3 regions of the Thioclava nitratireducens genome follow, and region 2 is predicted to be linked to each of the others. Evidence: riboswitches for the same ligand, from Rfam matches in the RefSeq annotation. Region 2 holds a riboswitch; each other region holds the start of a gene.
What was found. A riboswitch is a leader RNA that binds a small molecule or an ion and turns the genes downstream of it on or off. The one in region 2 is predicted to bind thiamine pyrophosphate.

Region 1 (4,314 bases), 270 kb from region 2:
ACCAGCTCTCTCGACGGCCCCTCCGTGCCCGCCGCCCTAAGCGCGATCAGCGCAAGCCGCGGCGTGGCCGGGGCCCTGCGCGCGACGCTCTCCAACCAGCGAATGATCGTCACCGATGCCTTTGATCGGGGCTATCATGTGCCGACCAGCAGCTTCGTGGCGGATTACGCGGATGCCAGCGCCGCCCGAGCCGCGACGGAAGCCTTTGCGATGGGACGGACGGATGCGATCAATCTGAGCGCGGGCACCGGCACCTTGTCACTGTCGCGCGGCGACGGTTCCGCGATTGCCGGAACAGGCTGGGTCGACAGCGCCGCGATGGCCGCGCCATACCTGAAATCTTTCGATGCCACATCCGCGCTGCATTACGAAATCGGCCTCGGCGACGGGCTGTCGGCGTCGATTTCGCAGGCAGGCGGCGGGGCTGGAGATATCACCTCGCATTACATCGCCGGCTCGCTCAGTGCCCGGTTTGGCACCGGCGAGCTCTCGATGACCGTCGGCAGCCTGCATGAAGACGGCGGCTTCCTGGGAACCTCGGTGGGCGGCGCGTTCGGTGGCGGCCTGTCCAGCGATACCCGCTTCGTTCAGCTCGGCATGAACGTCGCCCTCGGTGACGGCACCTCTCTCGCGTTCACCGCGGCCAATGGCAGTTCGAACTTCTCCGGAGACGGTTTGCTTCGCTCTGGCAGCGGGCTGCACTCGAACGCCTATGCCGTGGGCCTGAGCAAGACAGGGTTTCTGTCCGGCGATGATCGTGTCTCCATCGGGATTTCGACGCCCATCTCGCTTGCCTCGGGCAAGATGACGATGAGCGTGCCGACCGCCGTCGGGGCCGCCGTCGGAAACACGCGCTCCGACAAGGTGGTGATGACGACCTCCTCGGTGAATATCGAAAGCGCAGCACCTCAGCCCGACCTTCAGTTCGGCTATTCGCGCACGGCGGGGATCGGTCGTCTCGGCGCGGGGCTTGTCTACGAACCCGGGAAGCGTTCCGCGATGGGGGTTTCGCTGGGATGGACGGCGCGCTTTTGAACCGCTGACGCCGGGCGCGCCGATCACGACCGCCGGATGCCACGCGGACGCGCCTTGCCAGGTTCGCACTTCGCTCCTACAACAGGATCACGCAGGGGAGTCCCGCTTAGGGGACTGAGAGGCTGACAGGGTGAAAACCCGGTGACGCGACCCTTTGAACCTGACCCAGTTGATACTGGCGTAGGAAGCTAGGCGCGCAGACCGGGAAGAGTCTTTCTATCGTTGCGGGCCATGACAAAAGGCCGTTCGGCCTTTGGTTTCCCAAGCGTCTCTCAATTGGTGTCCTTTGAGATCGAATGCTTGAGGAGCACCGAAACGATGAACATTCCCAACCCCAAGATCACCACCGGTCCGCTGCCGGCGTCGCGCAAGATCTACGTCGAGGGCGCTTTGCATGAAGGTCTGCGCGTGCCGATGCGCGAGATCGCCGTGCACCCCACTGCCGGGGAAGCACCGCTGCCGGTCTATGACAGTTCGGGCCCTTACACCGACCCCGAGGCCACGACCGATATCAATGCCGGTCTCGCACCGCTGCGTCGGGCATGGATCGAGGCGCGCGGCGATGTCGAGAGATATACCGGGCGCGATGTCCGACCCGAGGATAACGGCTTTGCCCAAGGGGCGCGGCTGACGCCGGAATTCCCGGTCAGGCGGCAACCGATGCGGGCCAAGGGCGACCGCGCGGTAACGCAGCTGGCCTATGCCCGCGCAGGCATCATCACGCCCGAGATGGAGTTCGTCGCGATCCGCGAGAACCAGCTGCGCGAGGCCGTAGGACCGCGCGACGGGCAGGACTGGGGCGCGAACCTGCCCGATTACGTGACGCCGGATTTCGTGCGCGACGAGATCGCCGCAGGCCGCGCGATCATCCCGGCCAATATCAACCACCCGGAAGCCGAGCCGATGATCATCGGGCGCAATTTCCTCGTGAAGATCAACGCCAACATGGGCACCTCGGCCGTCACCTCCTCGATGGAGGAAGAGGTCGACAAGTTGGTCTGGGCGATCCGCTGGGGCGCCGACACCGTGATGGACCTCTCGACCGGGCGCAACATCCACAACACCCGCGAATGGATCATCCGAAACAGCCCCGTGCCGATCGGGACCGTGCCGATCTATCAGGCGCTGGAGAAGGTGAACGGGATCGCCGAGGACCTGACATGGGAGGTCTTCCGCGACACGCTGATCGAACAGGCCGAGCAGGGCGTCGACTACTTCACGATCCATGCAGGGGTGCGTCTGCACATGGTGCCAATGACGGTGGAGCGCGTGACCGGGATCGTCAGCCGGGGCGGCTCGATCATGGCGAAATGGTGCCTGCATCACCACAAGGAGAGCTTCCTCTACGAGCATTTCGAAGAGATCTGCGACATCTGCCGCCGCTACGACGTCTCGTTCAGCCTCGGCGACGGGCTGCGGCCGGGCTCGATCGCGGATGCCAATGACGCTGCGCAATTCGCCGAGCTGGAGACGCTGGGCGAACTGACGAAGATCGCCTGGGCGAAGGACTGTCAGGTGATGATCGAAGGCCCCGGTCACGTCGCGATGCACAAGATCAAGGAGAACATGGACAAGCAGCTGGAGTGCTGCCACGAAGCGCCGTTCTACACGCTCGGTCCGCTGACCACGGATATCGCGCCGGGTTACGACCACATCACCTCGGGCATCGGGGCGGCGATGATCGGTTGGTTCGGCTGCGCGATGCTGTGCTACGTCACGCCGAAGGAACATCTGGGCCTGCCCGACCGCGACGACGTGAAGACCGGCGTGATCACCTACAAGATCGCCGCCCATGCCGCCGATCTGGCCAAGGGGCTGCCCGGCGCGCAGCGGCGCGACGATGCGCTGAGCCGCGCGCGTTTCGAGTTCCGCTGGGAAGACCAGTTCAACCTCTCGCTCGACCCCGATACGGCGCGGGAATTCCACGACGAGACGATGCCGAAAGAGGCCCACAAGGTCGCGCATTTCTGCTCCATGTGCGGGCCGAAATTCTGCTCGATGCGGATTTCGCACGACATCCGCGCCGAGGCGCAGAAAGAGGGGATGGAGAGCATGGCCGCCAAGTTCCGCGAAGGCGGGGAGCTTTATGTGCCGCTCAAGGAGCCCGGCGAATGATCACCATCGCAGGCGGCGGCCTCGCGGGGCTGTCCTCGGCGCTCGAACTGGCGCGCGCCGGGGCTGCGGTGCGGGTCTTCGAGGCGGCAGAGGAGATCGGGGCGGGCAGCGTGTCACGCTATGCGGGCGGGATGCTGGCGCCGTGGTGCGAAGCCGAAAGCGCCGAGGAGGCAGTGGTCACGCTGGGCGCGCGCGCGGCAGACTGGTGGGCCGAGATCACGCCGGTCACGCGGCGCGGCACGCTGGTCCTCGCCCCACCGCGCGACAGTGCGGAACTGACGCGCTTCGCCCGCCGCACCTCGGGCCATCGCACGCTCGATCAGGCGGCGATCACCGAGATGGAGCCGTCCCTCGCGGGGCGGTTCGCACGCGGGCTGTATTTCGCGGAGGAGGCGCATCTCGACCCGCGCCGCGCGCTGCGCGATCTGGCGCGGGCCGCGCGTGAGGCTGGGGTCGAGATCGTGTTGGGAACCACGGCCCCCGCGCAGGTGGATCTCGATTGCACCGGCTTTGCCGCCGACCTGCCTGACCTGCGCCCGGTGCGCGGCGAGATGGCCATCCTGCACTGCCCGGAGGTCGAGATCACCCGCACCCTGCGCCTGCTGCACCCGCGCATCCCGCTCTATCTCGTGCCGCGCGGGCAGGGCGTCTACATGATCGGCGCGACGATGATCGAAAGCGCCGCGACGCGCCCGATCACGCTGCGCTCGCTGACCGAAATGCTCAGCGCCGCTTTCACGCTGCATCCCGGCTTTGCCGAGGCGAGCGTGATCGAGACCGGGGCAGGGCTGCGCCCGGCCTATCCCGACAACCTGCCCCGCCTCGAGAGGCACGGCGGGACGCTTCATCTCAACGGGCTTTATCGCCACGGTTTCCTGCTTGCGCCTGCGATGGCGGCCCGTGTCACGCAACATTTCTTTCCGGAGGGCTCCGATGCAGATCATCGTCAACGCGAAACCGCATGAGATTGCCGCGCAGGACCTCGCAGCCGCGCTGGCGGAGCTGGGCTTTGCCAATCCCGCCATCGCCACCGCGCTGAACGGACAGTTCGTGCCCCGGGCCAACCGCGCGGACACGCGGCTTGCCGAGGGCGACCGGCTCGAAGTGCTCGCGCCGATGCAGGGGGGCTGAGATGAAACTCTATGACACCGAACTCACCTCGGC
Region 2 (4,314 bases):
GCTAGGTCTTGGGCGAAGCTCATTTCTTCTTCTCCTGGAATGCGTGGAAATGGTGCACCGGCCCGTGCCCCGACCCGACAGTCAGCCGATCAGCTGCCGCAATCGCCGCGCTCAGATACGCCTTCGCCCGCTGGGTGGCCTCCGCGAGCGGCACCCCTGCCCCGAGCCATGTCGCCAGCGCCGATGACAGGGTACAGCCCGTCCCGTGCGTGTTGCGCGTCGCGATGCGCGGTGCGTCAAGCCAGAGCTCTTCCTGCGCCGTGACCAGCAGATCCGGGCTTTGGTCGCCTTGCAGATGACCGCCCTTCAGCAGCACCGCGCGCGGCCCGATCTCGCGCAGCGCATGGGCCTGATCACGCATCTGGTCGAAGCTCGTCGCCTCGGCGCAGCCCAGCAGATCGGCGGCCTCGGGCAGGTTCGGCGTGATCAGATCGGCCCGGGGCAGCAGGCTGTGCAGCGCGGTCACCGCCGCCTCTGCCAGCAGCCGATCGCCGCCTTTCGCGACCATCACCGGATCGAGCACTACCGGACAGTCGAGCCCGGTCAGCCTCTCGGCCACAGTCTCGATGATCGCGGCATCGCCCAGCATTCCGATCTTGATCGCGTCGATACGAACGTCTTCGCGCAGCGATGCCAACTGAGTTGCGATCAGCGCCGTGTCGCACAGGCTCACCGCCTGCACGCCGCGCGTGTTCTGGGCGGTCAGCGCGGTAATCACGCTCATCGCGTAGCCACCATTGGCGGAGATGGCCTTGATATCGGCCTGAATGCCCGCCCCGCCCGATGGGTCGGAACCCGCGATGGTGAGAATATTGGGAATCATGTGTCGCTCCATGCGTTGCGCAGGGTTCGGGTGGCGCGCGCCATGTCAGGGGCACGCGAGATGGCAGAAATCACCGCGAGACCGGCACCGCCCGCCGCGCGGATTGCGGGCGCGTCAGTGGCAGTGATCCCGCCGATCGCGAGGCAGGGAAGATCGGTGCGCGAGACGATCCGGGCAAAGCCTGAATGGCCGATCGGGGCGGCATGGTCGGGCTTCGAGCCGGTCGCATGGATCGGACCGACGCCGAGATAATCGATGCCGGGAGGAACGGCGGCGATCTGCGCCTCGGTCTCGATCGAGAGGCCTAGGAGCATGTCGGGCCCGATCCGGCGGCGGATCGCGGCGGGGTCGCCATCGCTCTGGCCGATATGCAGCCCGGCGGCCCCAATCTCGATGGCCACCGCGACCCTATCGTTCACGATCAGCGGCACGTCATAGGGGGCAAGCGCTTCGACCAGCGTCCGGGCCAGCGCGGCGAATTCTGCATCGGGGAGCACCTTGTCGCGCAGCTGCACCCAGCCTGCACCGCCCCGTGCCGCGGCCACGGCTTGCGCGAGCACCGGCTGCGGGGCGGCCGGGTCGGTGACGAAACAGATGGACGGGATCATCATGCGGATTCGATCCGAGCTCCGGCGCTCAGCGCCTCGGCGTCGATCGCATAGAGCGCATCGAGGAACGCGACCTGAAAACTTCCCGGGCCTGAGGCACTCGCCCCGGCGCTCTCCCCGGCGAGCCCAAAATAAGCCAGCGCCGCGACGACCGCCTCGAAGCGAGGCTGTCCTGCGAGAAACGCAGCCACCAGACCAGTCAGCGAACAGCCCAGAGCGGTCACGCGCGGCATCATCGCATGGCCATTGGCGACCCGCGCAGCGCGCTCCCCATCCGTCACAAAATCGACCGCGCCGGTCACCGCAATTACGGCCCCGCTCATCCGGGCCAAGGCCCGCGCGGCGCCTTCCGCGGTCTCGACACTCTCAGTGGAATCCGCCCCTTTCCCCGCGCCAGCCTCGCCCGCAAGCGCAAGGATCTCCGACGCGTTGCCGCGGATTGCCGTCGGGCGCAGTTCCACGAGCCGCGCACCGAGCGCACGCCGATAATCCGTCGCGCCGACCGCGACAGGGTCTAGCACCCACGGGGTTCCCTGCGCGCTCGCGACCTTGGCCGCCGCCGCCATCGCCTCCGCCCAGGGCGGCGACACCGTGCCGATATTGATGCTGAGCGCCTGCGCGAGTCCGGCGAACTCGGCCGCCTCCTCGCGCGCATGCACCATCGCGGGCGAGGCGCCGGAGGCGAGCAGAACATTCGCCATCACGTTCATCGCGACGTAATTGGTGATGTTGTGAACGAGCGGCGCGGTCTGCCGCATCGCCGCGAGATATTGTCCGGGATCTTCCATCGCTCTCTCCTTGGCTGCGGGCATCAGGAGAAGTGCGAGGGGGCAAAGGCGGGAACGCGCCTGACCGTCTCACGCGCCTCCCTCCGCCGGCATTATCCGGTTCAGGTTCTAAGGGTTCGTCTCAGCCCGGTTGCCCGAGCGCCCCTGTCGCTTCGCTCCGAGAGGTGACAGCCTTCGCGCCGCCCGTCAAGCCGGGTCAGACGAGGCGCCCACAGCTTCGCCGCGATCAGCATCCAGCGCATATCCTTGAACGGCGGAACCATTCTGGTCGCCGTCATATGTCAGGCCGGAAAAGAGCGAAGATACCGGCGTCGTTTTCGGATCCGCTTTCCCATCCGAAACATGCTCGGTGCAGCCCCGTCTGCCTGATGCCCGCAAAGCAGAATGGAACAAAGGCACCTTGCATCCGTTGGGGAACCATATCCCCCACCGCTCCGTCCCAGCATTATTGAGCGAGGTTTTTTAGCATGAGACGTCTAGACACGCATTCCGGAACGGCCCTGACCGGCCTCGTTACCGCCCTTGTCCTCTGCGCGAGCGCAGCCTACCCGGGCTCTTCGGACCAGCAGGCCCTTTTCACATCCAAGCAGGCATCGTCAGGCCACGACGTGTACAAGAAGCACTGCGCCGATTGTCATGGCAGCGATCTGATGGGGGATGCAGGCCCGGCACTGGCGGGCAAGAAATTCGCCGACAGCCTCGATTACAGCGGCATGACCGGCAAGCAACTATACGACTTCATCGCGAAGCACATGCCCAAGGATGACCCGGGCGAGCTGACCGACAAGCAGTATCTCCAGACATTCGCCTATCTGCTTTGCAAGAACGGTTTCAAACCCGGGGACAGCGCGATCGACCAGAAAGCGATCGATGCGATGGACCTGCAGCCGTTGCCGGACTCGTCGCAGTCATCCTGCGACTGACCCGACCGCCGCGGCTGATCATTTCAAGAGAGGAGGACCGAACATGGCACATTTGCCACCATTCACCGCGACCTCGCGAGGCGCCGTCCGACCTCTGATCCTGTCCGTATGCGTGGCGGCCCTGCCGGCACTTGCGCACGCGAAGCAGAGTGACGAGATCCAGGGCACGAGCGACACGAACCGCGCCCAGATGAAGGAGCTTCCCGCTTCGGCGAATGTCGCTGTCGACGACAACGCGATGCGATCCGCCAAGGACAACAAGTCCGATTGGTTGCTGCATGGCCGGAGCTACAGCAACCAGCGCTATTCGCCACTCGACCAGATCACGACGGACAATATCGACAAACTGCACCCGGTTGCCTTGGTGCAGACCGGAAAGGTCGCCAGCTTCGAGACCACGCCGATCGTCGTCGATGGCGTGATGTATATCTCGACACCGATGGTCGATAACGAGATGACGGTCATGGCCGTCGATGCCGCAACCGGCGAGACGTATTGGAGCACGACCTATGACGTCTCGCAGGTCAAGACCTGCTGCGGCCCGGTAAACCGGGGCGTGGCCGTGGGTTACGGTAAGGTCTACATTGCGACGCTCGACGCCAATCTTCTCGCGCTCGACGCCAAGACAGGCAAAAAGGTGTGGAAGACCAATCTCGCAGACCCGCAAGCGGGGTTCTCGGAAACGATGGCGCCGCAAATCTATGACGGCAAGGTGATCGTCGGCAGTTCCGGCGGCGAATGGCCGATCCGCGGCTTCGTCGCCGCGATCGATGCGAAGTCGGGCGAGGAAGTGTGGCGCTGGCACGCGACGGATCCCGACACGTTCGAGGGCGACTCGTGGAAGTCCGGTGGCGGCATGGTCTGGACGACCCCCGCAATCGATCCGGAGCGAAACATGGTGATCTTCAGCACCGGCAATCCGAACCCCGACCTCGACGGCTCTAGCCGCAAAGGCGACAACCTCTATACCGACTCGATCGTCGCGCTCGATTCCGATACCGGCAAGCGCAAATGGCACTATCAGGAGGTCAAGCACGACGTCTGGGATTACGACGCCGTCAGCAATGTCGTGCTCTTCGACGCCAAGGACTCCAACGGCAACGTCGTTCCCGCTGCGGGCGAGGCCGGCAAGGTCGGCTGGCTCTATGTGGTGAACCGCGAAACCGGCGATC
Region 3 (4,314 bases), 1.9 Mb from region 2:
GCTGCGGGATGCGGGCTTCGTGCTGCGGCTTGCGGGCGGGGGTGCGCTGGGTCTGCATGCCTGGCCGACGAACCGCTTCCTGTTGCTGCTCGACGAGATCGGGCCGAGCCTGACGGAGTTGGTGCTGCGCTTCGCCGCGCCGTTTCCGGGGGACGATGGTGGGCGCACCAAGATCGTCGGCGCGAGGTCTGGGCAGGGCGCGGCGGAAACGGTGACGGCACAGGCTGCCGCCGCCGAGTATGCCGCGGCGCAGGCGGCGGGGGCGCAAGCCGTGCCGGAGGAGAAGGCGGCCAAGGCGGCCGAAAAGACCGGCGGTGCAGAGACACATCCCCCCGAGGCGGCGAAGGCCGAACCGCCCGCGCGCGGGTTCCTGCGCCTGTCGCCAGCGTTGCTCGCGAAACTGCGGGCTGCGGCGAACCCGCGAAACGCAGCCTGATCGCGCGCGGAGGCCTTTGCGTTACGCTGACCTAGCGCAGCACCTTGTCGGTGGGCCAACTCAGCGTGGTCTCGGTGCGGATCGTCTTGGTCTCGTCCGCGCCCAGGTCGAAGCGCCATGCGAGCACGCCGCGGCGATGGTCGTAATCGGTCTCGCTCGCGGGCGGGGTCGCCTTGGTAGTGATTTTCAGGTCTTCCTGTTCGGAATAGGGTACCCGGTCGATCACCCGCATCGGCCAGCCTTTGTCCGTCAGGTTCTTCACCTCGATCTCGACGACTTCGCGGCGCTCGTTCGACTTGGAAATGAAGCCGCTATCGCCCTCCATCGTGTCGGGCATGCGGCGGTCCACGCGAATGCCCTCGATCGGCCCGAAGCCCAGCGTCAGGTCATCCCCTGCCGCCACCATCGGCAGATGCGACTGGCCGACCAGCGCGCCATCGGCATAGAGGTTCGCGGGGCCGGGCAACAGGATCTCGCCGGTCCCGTTCTTGCCCTCGGCCACGCGATAGGCCTGCGGATCGGTCAGCGGGGCGGCTTCGGCGAAGACCTCCATCGGGAGGGTCTTGGAATCGAGGCTCAGGCGGAGATCGTCGACCCCGTCGCGCAGATCGACCGCGCTCGGGTAATGGTAGGTCACCGTTTCGCCCTGCATCTGAAGATCGGCGCGGTCGCTGATCGCTGCTTCCGCCATCGGCGCGGCGGCGCCATCCGATGCCGCGAGGGAGCGCTTCATCGGCACCGGTGCGGGCGGCGCATCCGGGTCGCCGATGTGCGCGAGGCGCGGATAGACTTCGCCTGGCTCTGCGCGCCCGCCGGGGCGAGCGGTCGAGAGCGTCAGGTCGACGTTACGCCAGTCCTCGCCGGTGGCCTGATGGACCGAGACGAAGCGCTCCATATCCACCGCGCCCTTGTCGCGGTCGAGCCGCAGATCATAGGAGGGCTGCCACCCGGCATTGTTAACGTAAGAGGTGATCGTCAGCGTGCCCGAGCCCTGCACCTTCGCGCTGAGCATCTCTCGATCTTTCGCCGGGTTCAGCAGCGCATCGAGCGCCGCTCGCGCCTGTTTCACCGCCTCTTTCGCGGGGTCGAGCGCGGCTTCCGCGCGGCGCGCTTCCGCTTCGGCGGCGATTGCGCGTTCGGTGGCCGAGAGAATCTGATCCTCCACCATCTGCGCCAGCGCGCGCAGCTGTTCGGGCGCGGTGACCTGCGAGTCGGTGTTCTTGAGATATGTGATCTGGTCGCGCGCGGCCTGCGCCTTGGCGCGGATCACGGCCACCGCGTCTTCCTTTTCCGCAAGGGCTTCCTTTGCAGAGGCTAGCCGGTCACGCGCAGCCTTCACCGCTGCGCTTTCGGTTCCGCTGGTCGCCGGCGCGCGCCCTGAGATCAGGCTCACCGCGCCGATCTGCACACCGTCACCCGACACCCGCAGCGTCGAGATGTCGGTGCCTTCGGGAAACCCCGGAACCAGCAGGTCATGGCTGCCCTCGGGCGCCTTCACCTCCACCTGCCGCACCACCTGCGCGCCCTGCGGAAAGAGCGTCACGGCCGTGATCTTGCCCGGTGCCTCGATCGTGTCGGCCAAGGCGGGCAGGGCGGTCGCGGCCATAAGGGCCGCCGTCAGGGTGATGCGCATCGGTTCCTCCCACATCCGTTCCGGATTGAGCCTGCGTCGGCCTGCGCGCAGTTGCAAGCCATTGAAATCCGGCGCGGGTCGTCACTGGCGGGAACTCGCCAGAGCGTTCGTGCTAGGCGTCGGGGGGCTACGACTGCTTGCCCTTGCGTCCGAAGCCCCGCGCGCATAGGTTGCGCCCCAACCTCGGGGTGCCGGATGATCCGGCTGAGATGCGATCCACGCGAACCCGTTGAACCTGAACCGGTTAAGACCGGCGGAGGGAAGGTAGCCGGATAGTCCGGCCCCACTCCGCCCGGCAAGCCCAAGGAGTGAGGCATGAAAACCCACCTGATGCTTGCGGGAGCCCTGAGCCTGATCGCCACGATGGCGGCGGCCGAGGACAAGCCCGTGCTCACCGTCTATGCGCCTGATTATTTCACGAGCGAATGGGGCCCCGGTCCCGCGATCGAGAAGGGGTTCGAGGCGACCTGCGATTGCGATCTGAAATTCGTGGCGGGCGATGTGTTGCCGCGCATCCTGCTCGAAGGCGACAAGACCTCCGCCGATGTCGCGATCGGTCTGAACACCGACGTGACCGCGAAGGCGCGCGCCACGGGCCTGTTCGCCCCGCATAACGAGGACACGTCCGACCTGACCATGCCGGTCAAATGGGACGATCCGATCTTTCTGCCCTTCGACTGGTCTGAACTGGCCTTCGTCTATGACAAGACCAAGCTGAAGAACCCGCCCACGAGCTTCCAGGACCTGCTGGATGCGCCCGACGACGCCTACAAGATCGTCATCGAGGATCCGCGCAGTTCGGTCGCGGGTCTGTCGCTGCTCTTGTGGGTGAAGGACATCTATGGCGACAAGGCCGAAGAGGCGTGGACGAAGATCGCGCCCAAGGTACTGACCGTGACGCCGGGCTGGTCGGAGGCCTACGGGATGTTCACCGACGGCGAGGCGGATATGGTGCTCAGCTACGTCACCTCGCCCGCCTATCACATCATGGCCGAGGAGGACGACAGCAAGGCTGCGGCGATCTTCCCCGAGGGGCATTACTTCACCCCCGAACTGGTCGCGCAGCTCAAGACCTCGAAACATCCCGAGCTGGCGCAGAAATTCATGGATTACGTGCTGAGCCCCGATTTCCAAGGCATGATCGCGACGGCGAACTGGTCCTTCCCGGCGAAACTGCCCCACGATCAGCTGCCTGAGGTGTTCCAGAAACTCCCGATGCCCGACAAGACGCTCTACCTGGGTGAGGCCGAGGCCGAGAAACTGCGCGGTCCGGCGCTGGAAGAATGGCAACGCGCCTTCTCCAGATAAGAGGCACGCCCATCTGGGCGGTGCTGGCGGGTGCGGCTTTGGCCGCGCTTGTCCTTGGCACTTTGGCGGCAGTGGCGCTCCGGGCAGGCGGGCTGACCGGCTTGCGCGAAACCGATCTCGCCGCGATCCGCTTCACGCTCTGGCAGGCGGCGGCCTCGGCGCTGATCTCCTGCGCGCTGGCGGTGCCGGTCGCCCGTGCGCTGCATCGCCGCCGCTTCGCCGGGCGCGGACTGCTGATTTCGCTCCTGGGGGCTCCCTTCATCCTGCCGGTGATCGTCGCGGTCTTCGGGCTGATCGCGGTCTTCGGGCGGCGCGGGCTGGTCAATGCGGCCCTCGCCCCGCTCGGCATCGATCCGATTTCGATCTACGGCGCGCAGGGCGTCATCGTGGCCCATGTTTTCTTCAACCTGCCGCTTGCGACCCGGATGATCCTGCACGGCTGGGAGGCGATCCCGGCCGAGCGGTTTCGCCTTGCCGCGACCCTCGGCTTCGGCCCTGCGGAGGTCACGCGTCACCTCGAACGTCCGATGCTGCGCAGCGTTCTGCCCGGTGCTTTCCTCGCGATCTTCCTCGTCTGCCTGACGTCCTTCGCTGTGGCCCTGACCCTTGGCGGCGGGCCGCGCGCGACCACGGTGGAGCTGGCGATCTATCAGGCCTTCCGCTTCGATTTCGACATGGGCCGCGCGGCGAGCCTTGCGCTGGTGCAGGTCGCGATCTCGGTCGCGGCGCTGCTGATCGCGGCGCGCGCCACCCTGCCGTCGAGTTTCGGCGCGGGGCATGACCGCCGCGCCGCGCCGATCCCGCAGCTGTCCGGCGGGATAGGGCGTGCGCTCTTCGACGCGCTCGCGATCGGGCTCGCAAGCGCCTTCCTGCTGTTTCCCATCGGCACCGTTTTCGCCCGGGGCCTCCCGGCGGTGGCCAACCTGCCCGAGATGGT

Region 1: another riboswitch for thiamine pyrophosphate. It lies ahead of thiC (phosphomethylpyrimidine synthase ThiC); the one in region 2 lies ahead of thiM (hydroxyethylthiazole kinase).
Region 3: another riboswitch for thiamine pyrophosphate. It lies ahead of thiB (thiamine ABC transporter substrate binding subunit); the one in region 2 lies ahead of thiM (hydroxyethylthiazole kinase).

The regions. Positions count from the first base shown of each region.
Region 1 covers NZ_CP019437.1:861,938-866,251, forward strand. Annotated here, with positions in the region: gene BMG03_RS04315 (S8 family peptidase) at 1-1,035, shown strand, start outside; TPP riboswitch at 1,119-1,239, shown strand; gene thiC (phosphomethylpyrimidine synthase ThiC) at 1,354-3,150, shown strand; gene BMG03_RS04325 (FAD-dependent oxidoreductase) at 3,147-4,115, shown strand; gene thiS (sulfur carrier protein ThiS) at 4,084-4,281, shown strand; gene BMG03_RS04335 (thiazole synthase) at 4,283-4,314, shown strand, end outside.
Region 2 covers NZ_CP019437.1:1,131,307-1,135,620, reverse strand. Annotated here, with positions in the region: gene tenA (thiaminase II) at 1-23, opposite strand, end outside; gene thiD (bifunctional hydroxymethylpyrimidine kinase/phosphomethylpyrimidine kinase) at 20-823, opposite strand; gene thiE (thiamine phosphate synthase) at 820-1,431, opposite strand; gene thiM (hydroxyethylthiazole kinase) at 1,431-2,219, opposite strand; TPP riboswitch at 2,281-2,375, opposite strand; gene BMG03_RS05615 (c-type cytochrome) at 2,687-3,142, shown strand; gene BMG03_RS05610 (pyrroloquinoline quinone-dependent dehydrogenase) at 3,186-4,314, shown strand, end outside.
Region 3 covers NZ_CP019437.1:3,047,229-3,051,542, reverse strand. Annotated here, with positions in the region: gene BMG03_RS14560 (hypothetical protein) at 1-436, shown strand, start outside; gene BMG03_RS14555 (DUF4139 domain-containing protein) at 468-2,069, opposite strand; TPP riboswitch at 2,244-2,348, shown strand; gene thiB (thiamine ABC transporter substrate binding subunit) at 2,385-3,377, shown strand; gene BMG03_RS14545 (thiamine/thiamine pyrophosphate ABC transporter permease ThiP) at 3,353-4,314, shown strand, end outside.